DNA from 3 places in the Heyndrickxia sporothermodurans genome. Region 2 is predicted to be linked to each of the others. Evidence: a T-box and tRNA genes for the amino acid it is inferred to sense, from the RefSeq annotation. Region 2 holds a T-box; the other regions hold tRNA genes.
What was found. A T-box is a leader RNA that pairs with one kind of tRNA and senses whether it is charged. The one in region 2 lies ahead of B5V89_RS00835 (arginine--tRNA ligase), so its partner is inferred to be a tRNA-Arg.

Region 1: it encodes a tRNA-Arg, which carries the amino acid that the T-box ahead of B5V89_RS00835 (arginine--tRNA ligase) is inferred to sense. The anticodon was not compared.
Region 3: it encodes a tRNA-Arg, which carries the amino acid that the T-box ahead of B5V89_RS00835 (arginine--tRNA ligase) is inferred to sense. The anticodon was not compared.

The regions. Positions count from the first base shown of each region.
Region 1 covers NZ_NAZB01000008.1:162,768-167,401, forward strand. The annotation lists gene rph (ribonuclease PH) at 1-296, shown strand, start outside; gene B5V89_RS02565 (XTP/dITP diphosphatase) at 301-915, shown strand; gene B5V89_RS02570 (metallophosphoesterase) at 912-1,421, shown strand; tRNA gene B5V89_RS02575 (tRNA-Arg) at 1,569-1,642, shown strand; gene B5V89_RS02580 (tetratricopeptide repeat protein) at 1,807-2,820, shown strand; gene tig (trigger factor) at 2,967-4,253, shown strand.
Region 2 covers NZ_NAZB01000004.1:51,012-55,645, reverse strand. The annotation lists gene B5V89_RS00845 (histidine phosphatase family protein) at 1-506, shown strand, start outside; gene B5V89_RS00840 (nucleotidyltransferase domain-containing protein) at 1,183-1,503, opposite strand; gene B5V89_RS00835 (arginine--tRNA ligase) at 1,687-3,549, opposite strand; T-box leader at 3,592-3,807, opposite strand; gene B5V89_RS00830 (protein adenylyltransferase SelO) at 3,855-4,634, opposite strand, start outside.
Region 3 covers NZ_NAZB01000034.1:38,443-43,076, reverse strand. The annotation lists gene B5V89_RS14660 (bifunctional folylpolyglutamate synthase/dihydrofolate synthase) at 1-190, opposite strand, end outside; gene B5V89_RS20140 (hypothetical protein) at 283-435, opposite strand; gene B5V89_RS14655 (GNAT family N-acetyltransferase) at 503-1,057, opposite strand; gene B5V89_RS14645 (endonuclease domain-containing protein) at 1,711-2,070, opposite strand; gene B5V89_RS14640 (restriction endonuclease) at 2,115-2,693, opposite strand; tRNA gene B5V89_RS14635 (tRNA-Arg) at 3,023-3,095, opposite strand; gene B5V89_RS14630 (NAD(P)/FAD-dependent oxidoreductase) at 3,796-4,634, opposite strand, start outside.

The sequences.
Region 1 (4,634 bases), on a different contig from region 2:
CAATTACAGATTATTTAGCTGCAACTAGTGTTGGTATCATCAAAGATGCAGGTACAGTGCTCGATTTAAACTATGCCGAAGATAGCCAAGCATTAGTAGATATGAATGTTGTTATGACTGGTGAGGGGAAATTTGTTGAATTACAAGGAACGGGGGAAGAAGCAACGTTTTCTTCAGAAGAGCTGCAACAATTAATTGAAGCTGCAAAGCATGGACTGAATGAGTTGTTTAGTATCCAAAAACAAGCACTAGGTGAAATTTCAGCGAAAATAGAAAATAATCGTGATGAGGAATAGAAAAATGGAAAAACAAGTGATTATTGCAACCAAAAATAAAGGCAAGGCAAAAGAATTTGAAAAAATGTTTTCAACCTTTAATATTAAAGTAAAGACTTTATTGGATTTTCCCGATGCAATTGACGTGGAAGAGACAGGCAGTACGTTTGAGGAAAATGCAATCTTAAAAGCAGAAACGATATCACAACAATATAATATAATGACGATTGCAGATGATAGCGGTTTGGTCATTGATGCCTTAGATGGCAGACCTGGTATTTACTCTGCAAGATATGCAGGAGAAGATAAAAATGATGAGGCAAATATTGATAAGGTTTTAGAAGAAATGATCGATATACCGAATGATGATCGAAGTGCCAAATTTTACTGTGCGTTGGCCATCGCTATTCCCGGTGAAGAAACGATTACTGTTTCCGGGACGTGTGAAGGTGAAATACTTCGCGAACGTAAAGGGGATAATGGTTTTGGGTATGATCCGATTTTTTTTATTAAAGATAAAGGACTTACAATGGCAGAATTATCATCAGAGGAAAAAAACCGAATTAGTCATCGAGCGAAAGCAGTAAACAAGCTTCCTGCAATTTTGCAAAATTTATTTGATTTAGGTGATCAAAAATGAAATTATTAATTGTTAGTGATAGCCATGGTTTACGCGAGGAATTAAAACAATTAAAAGAAAAATATGAAAATAAGGTCGATGCGATGATTCATTGCGGTGATTCGGAACTAATGGCAAATGACGAAGAAATAAGCGGCTATTTAGTCGTTCGAGGTAATTGTGATTATGACCGCCAATTTCCCCTTGATATAAAAGAAAATATTGATGGGAATAAAATATTTATTACGCATGGTCATCATTATAATGTGAAAATGACGCTTTTGAATCTTTCGTATAAAGCAAAAGAAGTAGGTGCGGATTTTGTCTTTTTTGGCCATTCACATATGCTCGGTGCAGAGATGATTAATGGGACTTTATATTTAAATCCCGGTAGCTTACTAATGCCTCGAGGTCGTAAAGAAAAAACATATGCAATCGTTGAAAAAAATGATCATTCAATCACAACGAAATTCTTTTCCGATCTTCATGAAGAATTGGTCGACCTTCGGCAAACATTTACATTATAGGTATTTTAAATTGCAGTCTGAAAGTCAGACTGCAATTTAAAATGAAAAAACGAAAAAACTGTTGACAGAACACAACAACCCATATATAATTAAAAATGTCCTCGATGAACGCAATGATTTTTTACAGTCGAGAATACATAATTATCTGTCCCAGTAGCTCAGCTGGATAGAGCAACAGCCTTCTAAGCTGTGGGTCGGGGGTTCGAATCCCTCCTGGGACGTCATATGAAAACAAAAAAACTTACATTCGTGTAAGTTTTTTTGTTTTTTCACTAGTTTATGAACGATCACTAGGGTTTTTGTTTTGTAAATAAAAACATGCTAAACTTAAACTTGTCATTACTTGATGTTGGCTAAGAAACACATCGGAAAAGGCGGACTTATAATGGAAAAAAACAAAAATGAGAAAAGTGATCAAAAAATTGTACTTTTTCCAGGGTTAAAGGATCGTCTCTTGGAAATGGGGATAGCTCATTTAGATAATCATCAATTTACTGAAGCAGTAGATTTTTTAGGTCAAGCGAATGAAATAGATCCCGAAAATCCCGAAATTGGAACAGCCTATTTAATTGCATTGTATGAAAGTGGCAATTATGAAAAGGCGAAAGAAGTATGTCATTATTTATTGCATCAAGGTATAGGAAACTATTTTGAAATTATTGATGTTTACTTAATGATTTTGATACAACTTAGCAATCATGAGGAAATCATACATACAATTAGTACTTTGCTAGATGAAAATGAAGTTCCTTTAGAAAAAATTGAGCATTATAAAAAACTGTTGCAATTTAGTCAAAATCGATCCGAGTCGAATAACCTACAGTTTAATCAACAAGCGAATATTCCGGAGAATCCATTTTTTTTATCAGATAATATAAAAGAAAACATATACAAAGTTGCACAACTTTCTAACCAAAATATTCATCCATACATAGATGAATTAACACAATACGTGAGGAAAAAGTCAGCTCATCCTTTTTTAAAAACTATGATATTGAATGTCTTAAAAGAGCATGGTGTAGAAAAAGAAATTCAAGTAGAAAAATTTAATAATGAGGGAACGTTTATACCAGTACAGTTACCGCAAATTTTTGAAACACCCTTTTATATCGTATTACTGGAAAAATTAAAAGTCGGGTTAGAAAACAATAATCCGACATTATATCAACAAATGAAAGACATCGTGGATCGACATTTTTTCTTACTCTATCCCTTTGAACTTGTGCCGGAAGATCCTATATTATGGTGTTTAACCTATCGATGTTTTGGACAAGAATTATACGGTGAAACACTGGATTTAGAAAAAATAGCTGAAGAGAATCAAGTAAATGCTGCAAGTCTAGTAAAAGCAATTACCTTTCTAAAAAAACTTGAAGAAATTTCTTTACCGATTATATAGCTCCTTCTTGAAACAGAAAAAACGTATGTTATAATGAAAGGGTTGTAATGTGTTTTCATTTATATTAGTAATGGCAATCATTAAAAGTGTTATCTATTACATCTGTTCATTACACTATCAAAATATAGATCGTTGGAGGGAAAGGTATGTCAGCAAAATGGGAAAAGCTTGAAGGAAACCAAGGAGTACTGACAGTAGAAGTTGATGCTGAAACTGTAAAAACAGCTTTGGACGGTGCCTTCAAAAAAGTTGTAAAACAAGTTAATGTTCCGGGATTCCGTAAAGGGAAAATGCCTCGTGGAATGTTCGAACAACGTTTTGGTGTAGAATCTTTATACCAAGATGCGTTAGATATTCTTCTTCCGGATGCATATTCACAAGCGATTGAAGAAACTGGAATTGAACCAGTAGATCGCCCTGAAATCGATATCGAGCAAATGGAAAAAGGAAAAGAACTTATTTTCAAAGCGACAATCACTGTTAAGCCTGAGGTTAAACTTGGCGAGTATAAAGGATTGGAAGTTGAAAAATTTGATACAGAAGTAACAGATGAAGATGTTGAAAATGAACTAAAAACATTACAAGAACGTCATGCTGAATTAGTCCTTAAAGAAGAAGGACCGGCTGAAAATGGTGACACTGTAGTCATCGACTTTGAAGGTTTTGTTAATGGCGAAGCATTCGAAGGCGGTAAAGCAGATAACTACTCACTAGTTCTTGGATCTAATAGCTTCATTCCTGGTTTTGAAGAACAATTAGTTGGAGCAAAAGCAGGCGAAGAAAAAGATGTGGAAGTAACATTCCCGGAAGAATACCATGCTGCTGAATTAGCAGGTCAACCAGCTACGTTTAAAGTAACTGTACATGAAATTAAAACAAAAGAACTACCTGAATTAGATGATGAGTTTGCAAAAGATGTTGATAGTGAAGTAGAAACACTTGCAGAACTTAAAGAAAAAACAAAAGCTAACTTAAAACATTCTAAAGAGCATGAAGCAGAACATGCGATTCAAGATGCTGTTGTAGAAAAAGCTTCTGAAAATGCTGAAGTTGATATTCCTGAAGCGATGATCAATACCGAAGTGGATCGCATGATGCAGGAATTCGAACAACGTTTACAAATGCAAGGTATGAACCTTGAGTTGTACTTCCAATTCTCAGGTCAAGACGAACAAGCACTTCGTGATCAAATGAAGGAAGATGCTGCGAAACGGGTTCGAATGAATCTTACTTTAGAAGCTATCGCTGAAACTGAAAAAATTGAAGTATCAGACGAAGAAGCTGAAGAAGAAATTAATAAAATGACTACTATGTACAATATGTCTGCGGACGATATTAAACAAGCACTTGGCGGATTAGACACTGTAAAAAGAGACGTAAAAATTCGCAAAGCAGTTGAATTTCTTGTACAAAACAGCAAGACTGTAGAATAATATAAAATAATGGATATTAATATAAAACAAGGCACGACATATTCGTGTCTTGTTTTATAAAATACATAAATTTTTTACGACCAAGTAAAAAAATATATACATACGAAGAATATAAAACTTATTTTCGGGAAAGTCTTGATTAAGTAGGAAAATAAACAATTAATGGCGAAATAAAATAAGTAAGCTTTAAAATTTCCTGTCCAACAAAGAAATATGTTACAATCCAATACATAACTATTTTTAAAGTGTTCCAACAAAGCCAGTTTCTTGAAAAGTATTAAGTAAATGGTTTTATCTTTCGATGAAGTGTAACAATTAATAAACGGATTGGTACTTTACAAAAGATAGTACACATTTAATTAATCTTTTTTGAAATATCGG
Region 2 (4,634 bases):
TGTTGAAAGATTTTCCGAAGGAGAAACGACTATATTCTGCAGAAGAGGTAAAACAGTGGTTTGCAGAGTATGATGTTGCAGAAATTGAATACAGAAAGGATCCTCCCAAAACGACTGAATGGAAAGCCTGTTATTCAAGTCCGATGTCACGAGCAATTAAAACAGCTCGGCATCTTTATGATCGCGACATTATTGAGTTAGAGGAGCTTCAGGAAATTGCAGCTCCCGTTTTTAGTACGAGATTGAAGTTGCCTTTTACCGTGTGGGCATTCTTCATTCGTTTTTCCAATTTATTTAATAAGCAAACAAGAGCAGAAATAAAGCAAACAAAAAAGAAAATTAATTACGTGCTAGATGAAATTTTGAAGAGTAATAAGGAAGATGTACTCATTGTAAGTCATGCCGCATTAATGTTTTACATAAGAAAAGAACTTTTAAAAAGAGGCTTTACAGGGCCAAAATTCACTATTGCTAAAAATGGGGAATTGTATGAATTTAAATTGTAATTATTGCGTGGCCTTGCGGATCAGGATCCAGTTTTCCCCTTTACTTGTGCTATATTGCGATGATTTCGTTTGCTAATCCTTGAGATGCGGGTAGGAAATGATGGGGAAATCGATGCCCACCTGCTCGAATCCGCTGCTTGCGGGCAGATGAGAGGGCGGTCTCTCTCCTTATCTTCTCGTATCCGATGCTTGCGGGTAGATGAGAGGGCGGCTCCTCTCCTTATCTTCCCGCTTCTGATGCTTGCGGGTAGTTGAGGGCGCGATCTCTCTCCTTATCTTCCCGCTTCCGATGCTTGCGGGTAGTTGAGAGGGCGATTCTTCTCCTTATCTTCCCGTATCCGATGCTTGCGGGTAGATGAGAGGGCGGCTCCTCTCCTTATCTTCCCGCTTCCGATGCTTGCGGGTAGTTGAGGGCGTGATCTCTCTCCTTACCTTCTCGAATTCACTACAGAGAATTCATTTAAAATAACCGCATTTTTTCTGACACATGCTTCCCATCACCAATTACATATCCCATCGATTTATAACCAACTAATCGTTTATCATACATTTTCTTTAAAATAGAAACCCTTACGTCCACATAATCCTTTATTGAATGTTTATATAGTAAATACATTTTAGAAAGATAAACAAGATTTTCAGTTTTCTATCACGTACTTTAGACACAAAAGTCAGGTTATTTCTGACTAAGCTCACTTTTTCTATATATTTCTCTACCAAATGTATCAATATGATTTTTCAAATTTTCATTATTTATTTCTTCATATTGCACGATGTCAAAGAAATAAGGTAGTGGAAATTCTTCGTTTAAAAGATCGTCCAACTGATAAAGCGTTTTACTAGTCACATTTTTACCTGATATCGCAATATCGACATCTGACCCTTTTTTATAGTTCCCTAGAGCCCTACTCCCAAAAATGATCGCTTTATCAATTTCTTTTAAATTTTCCATTGCTCTTTGTATATACTCAAAATCTCGATCCAATAATCCAAACATCGAATCATTCCTTTGAAAGTTTATCATATAATGATTTAAAAATTGGAACATAAATTTTATACAGTTTTCACAATTGAAACATCCTAACTTCTTTTAACCAATTTTACTTGTTGTCCCAGCAAAAATCCACCGATATAACGTCCATATCCATGCTCATTAGGATAAAAGACATTCCTTTTTGTTTTACATCCGATTGGGTGTCGGCAGCCCCAGTACGGTCAATGCATCGCCAATTGTTTCTTTGAATTTTAACGTAAGCCAAAGTCTAAACGCCTTTTTGTCATTATCGGCTTTAATAATTGGGCAGGCTGCATAGAAGTTATTGAACAAAGTTGCTAACTCATGTGCGTACGTACATATTCTGTGCGGTGATAATTCTTTAACAGCCGTATAAAGAGTATCCTGCCAAGTGGCGATATGTCTGAGTAGTGCGTATTCAGCCTTATCCATCTGATTTATTTTGTCCGGAACCAATTGCTCCGAATATAAGTCAACTTCGGCTTTACTTAAAATGCTAACTGCACGAGCATGGGAATACATTAAATACACACCCGTATTTCCTGTCACTTCTGTCGCCTGTTGGATATCAAAAACGACCTCGGTTAATAAACTAAAACGAAGAAGGTAGTAACGGATCGATGCTACCGCAATTGTTCTACTCGACAAACCACTTTTATCTGAACGTTTATTTTCAATAATCCCTTCCATAAGATCAACTAAATCAGATATTTTTATTCCTATTCCTTGTCTTCCAGACATGGCATACGATGCTTTTCCATCTGTTGTATCTAAACCAAGTTCCTTCGCAGCCGCTGGGCTTAATGAAACGACACCGTAACTGACATGTCGAAGTTTCTCAGCCTGTTTTGTATATCCCAATATTTCAAGTGCTTGTTTCACCATTGCTTGCGGGTATTCTTGTCTGTGGTCAATAACATTGATGACGAAGTCCGCTTGACCAAATGACGCATCCGTTCCATTCATACTCGTTGTCCATAAACCTTCTGTAAAACGTTTATACATAAAGTCCTTTTCCAGCAATCCAAATTTCCATAGATGATAAGCAATGTCTTTTGCTGTATAAGTTAAAATGCCATTGGATCGAACTAAAACTTTATCCATACTATGTTCGGATTCGGTATCTTCTGCGACAGTTGTAGGCTGTTTCAACACCCAGCACCCCTTCAACTTACCGGAAGTTTCTTGGTGAAAATGTTCTGTTTGTTTAAGTAAGTTAAACGCCGCAGTCAAAAATCCTTCCCTTACAATATTGCTTTCCCATACTAACAAATCATAATGAATGTCAAACTCATTCATTTCTTCGATATGTTCGCGAACAATTCGATCTACAACAAGCAACCCGACCCAAGACAAATTTTCATTCCCCTCTTCAAGTGAATGTAAAACATTTGTCCTTTGTTCAAGTAATGAAGGATTTTTTTCATACTGCTTATTTACCGTGGAGTATATATCCCAACAGAAATCACCAAAACGAGAGTGCTCCTTTTTATATGGAATATTTAAAATACCAACAACTGTGTCTGCAAGCTGATTCCCTAAATCATCGATATAATTATGCACTTCGACCTTATATCCCGCTCTTTTTAAAAGTCGTACAAGAGAATCACCAATACACGAATTTCTTAAGTGGCCAATATGAGCCGATTTGTTCGGATTGATAGATGTATGTTCAATGACTACTTTTTCTCCGTTGTTCAAAGGAAAAGTGAAATCCCTCTGAGACCACTGATTCCAATCGATATACATATTGATAAATCCCGGTGGTGCGACTTCAATTTTGTTAACCAAATTCTTCAAGTACCCATCTTGCTCCAGTTTGTTTTTCAACATTCCCGCAATTTGAATTGGTGCTTTTCTCAAAACTTTTGCAAGCTGCATGGCAATATTCGTTGAATAATCGCCATGTTCCAAATGTGATGGCTGTTCAACAGAAATTTTCAAATCCTCATTGTAGTTGAGACCTATTTCTTGAAAAAGACTTATCACAGACTTTTCGATGTTGTTTATAATCAATTGGCTTATCATAAAAAAACCTCCTTTAAATAAAAAAAAGCCTTCATCTCCTTAAAAAGAGACGAAAGCTTTGCATTCGCGGTACCACTCTTGTTGTTAAACTTACCGTTTAACCACTCAATAAGATAACGGTCTTAGCCGTGACTTCCTACTAATACATTCAAAAGTCATTCTCATGGGTCCGTTTCACTGTTAACTCGGTACCGGCTTTCACCAACCCGGCTCGCTTTGACTCTCATCAACAATTACTCTCCCAGTCCTAGAAACTGTAGTATTTTTAAACATTATATCCAAATAAACAAAAAAGTCAATCTTTATTAAGTACCACAGAAAGTTCGGTAAGGTGTAGTTGACTTTGGCAGTTTGGCGTATTCAACTTGTTCATCAGAGTGTTCATAAGGATTTGAAAGTACATTCAACAGCCTATCCATCACACAAAAGTCTTCGTTTTCAACCGCGGCTTCTAGTGCTTCTTCCACCCGATGATTCCGTGGAATCACTGCAGGATTGCTATGTCTCATCAATTGATTTGATTCTGCTTTCGATTCCGGTTGTCTACCAAGTCTTGATTGCCAGCGCTCATACCACTGAGCAAACTCCTGTGTTCCAAATAAATTATTATTATCACGCTTATCAAACGTTAAAGCAATAAAAGTATTCGTATAATCCGCTTGGTGTTTTTTCATTAAATCAAGGAGATCCTTAATAATGGAATCATCTTGTTCCTCTTCGTTAAAAATTCCTAGTTTCGCTCTCATTCCTGCGATCCAATAGGAGTGATATAGTTCGCCAAATTTTGAAATCTCACCTTGGGCCAGCTTAACCGCCTGCTCTAGATTATCATGCAAAAGCGGCAATAAAGATTCAGCAAAACGAGAAAGATTCCATGCTGCCATATACGGCTGATTGCCATAAGCATAGCGTCCTTGAATGTCAATCGAACTAAATACCGTTTCAGGATCATATGTATCCATGAATGCACATGGACCATAATCGATCGTTTCTCCACTAATCGTCATATTATCCGTGTTCATTACGCCATGAACAAAACCAACTAGTTGCCATTTAGCGATCAGTTTAGCTTGGCGATTAATTAC
Region 3 (4,634 bases), on a different contig from region 2:
TAAAGTGAGCTGTACTTCCCTTACCGCAAGACCCAGTAATCTGAACAAGTTTGAAATCATGTGGACGAATTGAAAACAAATTCAGTAAATCCTGCATGATTTGATGGTGTAAGCCATTTGTTCGATTCATCGTACGAGTATTAAATTGTGAGAGATAGTTCAACGCGCGAAGGTAGTTTGTATTCCTCACTATGTAAAAACTCCTATATTTTAATAATAAAATTTTACCATAAGTCATGTGTTTCACAAGAATTGTTGATCAAAAAAAAAGACACCAACATCCTATTGGTGCCATTCCTCATTTTCTTTTGGTATGGGATCAATCCTGTACGCATCTTCCGGGTCTACTGCTAGTTTAAAAGAATAAATAAACAGCCAACACCCAAATCCTACAACTGTCACAAGAACACCAATCGTCGTTATCCATTCAAACATCATCTTCATCCCCTTTATTATAAAAGGTATGCGGACGCATGATTGAAATTTCATCTTTTTTCACTAATTATTCAAGTTTTTCTGTTCTACTTTCCCATTCTCTTTTTAATAGACCAAATAGGAGCATATCATGCCTTTTTCCATATCGGTGAATGAACTCACGATAACTTCCCTCTTGTTGGAAACCTAGCTTTTTATATAAGGAGATGGCTGATTGATTGTAATCAAAGACTGTTAGCTGAACACGGTTCAAATTTAGTTCGTAAAAGGCAAAGTCTAATGCAAGTTCCATGCTTTCATAGCCATATCCTTTTCCGCGATTGTTGTTATCTCCAATCGCGATGGAAATCCAACCAACCCCGTGATTCCATAAAATCCCGTCAATCTCAATATAACCTATGAAATTGTTCTTGTTCCGGGTTCGAATGGCAAACAGAAATTGTGTATTCGTATCCGTAAACTCCTCATACCAACTAGTTAGTTCTGACTTCGTTTTAGGTACAGCCGGCAATGCGTCGAAAAGTTGGGTAAAAGTTGTATTTTCAAACCAAGTAGTGATTGAAGTTAAATCGTCCTCAGTTAAAGCTGTTAATTTTATTGTTTCGCCAGTTAATAGGTTCATAGTTTTACCTCCGTTTGTATTCTTCTATGGGTATTCGATTGGAGGGGGAAGATTTCCTGCTTATTACCATAATGGGTAATGAGTTGTTCCGCAGATTAATTAGCGGGAGCAAGTTGGATTTAGAGGATTATTATGCATATTTTAGGAGATTACAAAAAGGGAATTTTATATAAATAAAAAGGATGTTTCCATCAGATTAATATTCCAACATGATTACACAAAAACAGCCCTTCTCATTTGAGAGGGCTAAAAATTTTTGTAATCATTGTTTTTCCGTCCGCTAAATATAAATATTCCCCAAAGAATAACAACTAATAAATTATAACCTCTAATCCATAGATGCTGCGAATCTATTATCATATTAACAAAAAACCCAGCAACAGTTAAAAACAATAGAATTCCCAGATAAATTTGATATTTTTTACTCATAACAACCCACTTCTAATAAATTTTTTTAAAAACTATTAAGACAAATGCTTTTGCAATATATTTAGCTATTGTTTTATTAAATCCGTATTTCTGAATAAAAAATTTTGTTAAAGCTTTCTTTATTGTACCATTGGATCTAGGCTGGCTTTGGTAGTTCTGAGGAAGTATTCTTCACATTAATGAGCTTAACGTATAAAAGGAAATCCCCGTCTATAAAGGCGGGGTTAACTTATGGCAGATTCGATTTTTGCCAGCACTCTCGGTAATTCTCGGTTTATTTGACGTCCACTAAACCGCATTACTTTCCATCCATGCTTCCGTAAATAAGCGTTTTTTCTGCGGTCATGTTTTTTTTGTTCCGGTGAGCTATGGTAATCCTTTCCGTCGCACTCAATCGCTAACCGAAGGCTAGGAACCGTTAAATCAATGCGATAGGGACCGCAATTAACTTGCGTGTGGACGTTGTAGCCTCTATATACCAACGCATCATATAAGCGCGCCTCAATATAACTTTCACATTTCGAACGCTGGATTTGTGCGTCAGATCGAACTGGCTGCACGGTTTTAAAGTTAATGGCAAACATAATTCCTAACAGAAGCAGCCCGAAAAATACGAGGTATTCTGCCGTCATTTATCGTACCTACTTTTATAAGTTTTAATCATATAAGTCAATTCGTCACGATCAATTAACTTTACGCGGTTATGCTTCGCTAATTCCTCAGCTGCTGGCGTAAAGTATTGATTAGTTACGACCATCGCACCGTCCGCTTTATAATATCTGATTGCTCCAACGACTTGCTGAATCGCTGCGACCCCAATACTGCTACTATAACGTTTAGCTTGTACCACATATTTTTTACGTTTCTTCTTAAGTATTAAATCTGCTCCGTAATCGCCGGATCCTTTAGTAACCACCACATTATATCCGATGCACGTGAATAGAGGAACAAGATACCTCTCGAAATCATAGCCGTCCATTTTGTCAACTTCGTATAGATCGACAATATGTGTAAAATTCTTCTTTCGTATGAAAAAATAATAATATCCGTAAGCAAGACCGGTAATCAATAATATAATAAATATCCATGAAAGCAGTCGTCTACCCTCTTCCGATTCAGTCAACCCGATAAAAATAATTAACCCTAATGCCACATATGTAGTACGTTGGTTCCACAGGTTCTTTTTTCTAGTCTTTGCTCTTGACATTATGCAAACAAACCTTTCGATGTTTTTAATAAGTTTAACCTAGGAGGATTCACTATAAACTATCCGGTTTGATTACGTAATATTTAAAAAAATTCGGGCTAATCCATAAATAATTTTAATAGACAAGAACGAATACTTTAATTTTCTTTGGATTATAATCCCTTTTAATAGTGTAAAATTCATAGGCAAAAAAATAAACCGTATCAAAGGAATAATCCACTGAATACGGTTCTTTAAAAGAGGTATACTTTTACACCCGTAAAACGGGGCTATTAACTAGCATAACGATTACCTCAATGTCCTATAAACGTTGTTATAACTTGGTATAACGGCCCCGAGAGGACTCGAACCTCCGACGCATGGTTTAGGAAACCAACGCTCTATCCGCTGAGCTACGGAGCCATGATATGAAGGCTTTTTTAATGTGCATTATATATTATAAAGGAATTAATAGTGTTTGAAAAGAAAATTATATTGTAATACTTTATTAATATTCATTGAATTGGAACAATAGGGATCTGATAAGATACCAAATCGAGTTTTAGCTGCATATTCATTTTACAAGTATCTATTTAAAAATGCATAAGCGAAGCACAGATACTTATGCATTTTACAATATCCCTATCCAAAATGTATAAGCAAAGAATAGATACTTATATATTTTACGATATTCCCATCTAAAATGTATAAGCAAAGCACAGAAACCTATACATTCTACAAGCACCCATCCAAAAATGTATAAGCAAAGCACAGATACTTATACATTTTACAAGCACCCATCCAAAAATGTATAAGCAAAGCACAGATACTTATACATTTTACAAGCACCCATCCAAAAATGTATAAGCAAAGCACAGAAACCTATACATTTTACAAGCATGCATCCAAAAATGTATAAGCGAAGCGCAGAAACCTATACATTTTACAAGCACCCATCCAAAAATGTATAAGCGAAGCAAAGGTACCTATACATTTTTCAATCATTCATCCAAAAATGTATAGGTAAAGAACAGATACCTATGCATTTTTCAAGCACTTTCCCAAAAAATAAACCGGGCATTTTAGCCCGGATTTTATAATTAAAAATATATGACCATGTTGATTAATAAGCTAAACTAAATAGTCCTTTAATATGTGATAAATAGCGGATGTTGCTTGCTTCTTTCATCATTGATGCTGGTAATCCTTTAAGTGGAGTTTGGTTTCCTCCGATAATAGCAACAGCATCTTTGCGTCCTAGGCTTGCAAGTGTACCAGAGTCAACTGGAGAGAATTCTTCTAGTTTTTTCCCTTCTAATGAAGCGAATACGTTGTAGCCAACAAGTTCGCCCATTTGCCATGCGTTTTGTGCAGTTGGTGCGTATGGACGACCATTTGGTGCCATTAATACGGCACTGTCGCCGACAACAAATACGTCAGGGTGGGAAACGGATTGAAGATGTTCATTCACAGTTGCACGGCCGCGGTTTACTTCAAGACCTGATTCGCCAACTAGTGGATTTCCTTGAACTCCGCCTGTCCAAACGAAAGTATTCGTTACAATTTTTTGTCCATCTTTAAGATCAACGGTGTTACCTTCTACATTTGTTACAGGCAGACCTGTAAGGAATTTAACGCCGCGTTTTTCTAAGCTAGTAGTTGCACGTTCAATTAAATGATCCGGCAATACTGGTAGAATTTTTGGACCTGCTTCAACAAGCATGATTTTAAGTTCTTTTGGATCGATGCCATATTTTTTAGCTAGGCCTGGAATTGTATCAACAATTTCACCAACTAGTTCAACACCAGTTAAGCCGCCGCCGCCAATAAGGATTGTAGCGTCTGCTTCATTTTGCGTTTTAGCATATTCTTGAAGGCGACCTTCAATATGTTTATGAATTTTATTGGCATCACTTGTTGATTTTAATACCATACTGTTTTCTTCAAGTCCCGGAATACCGA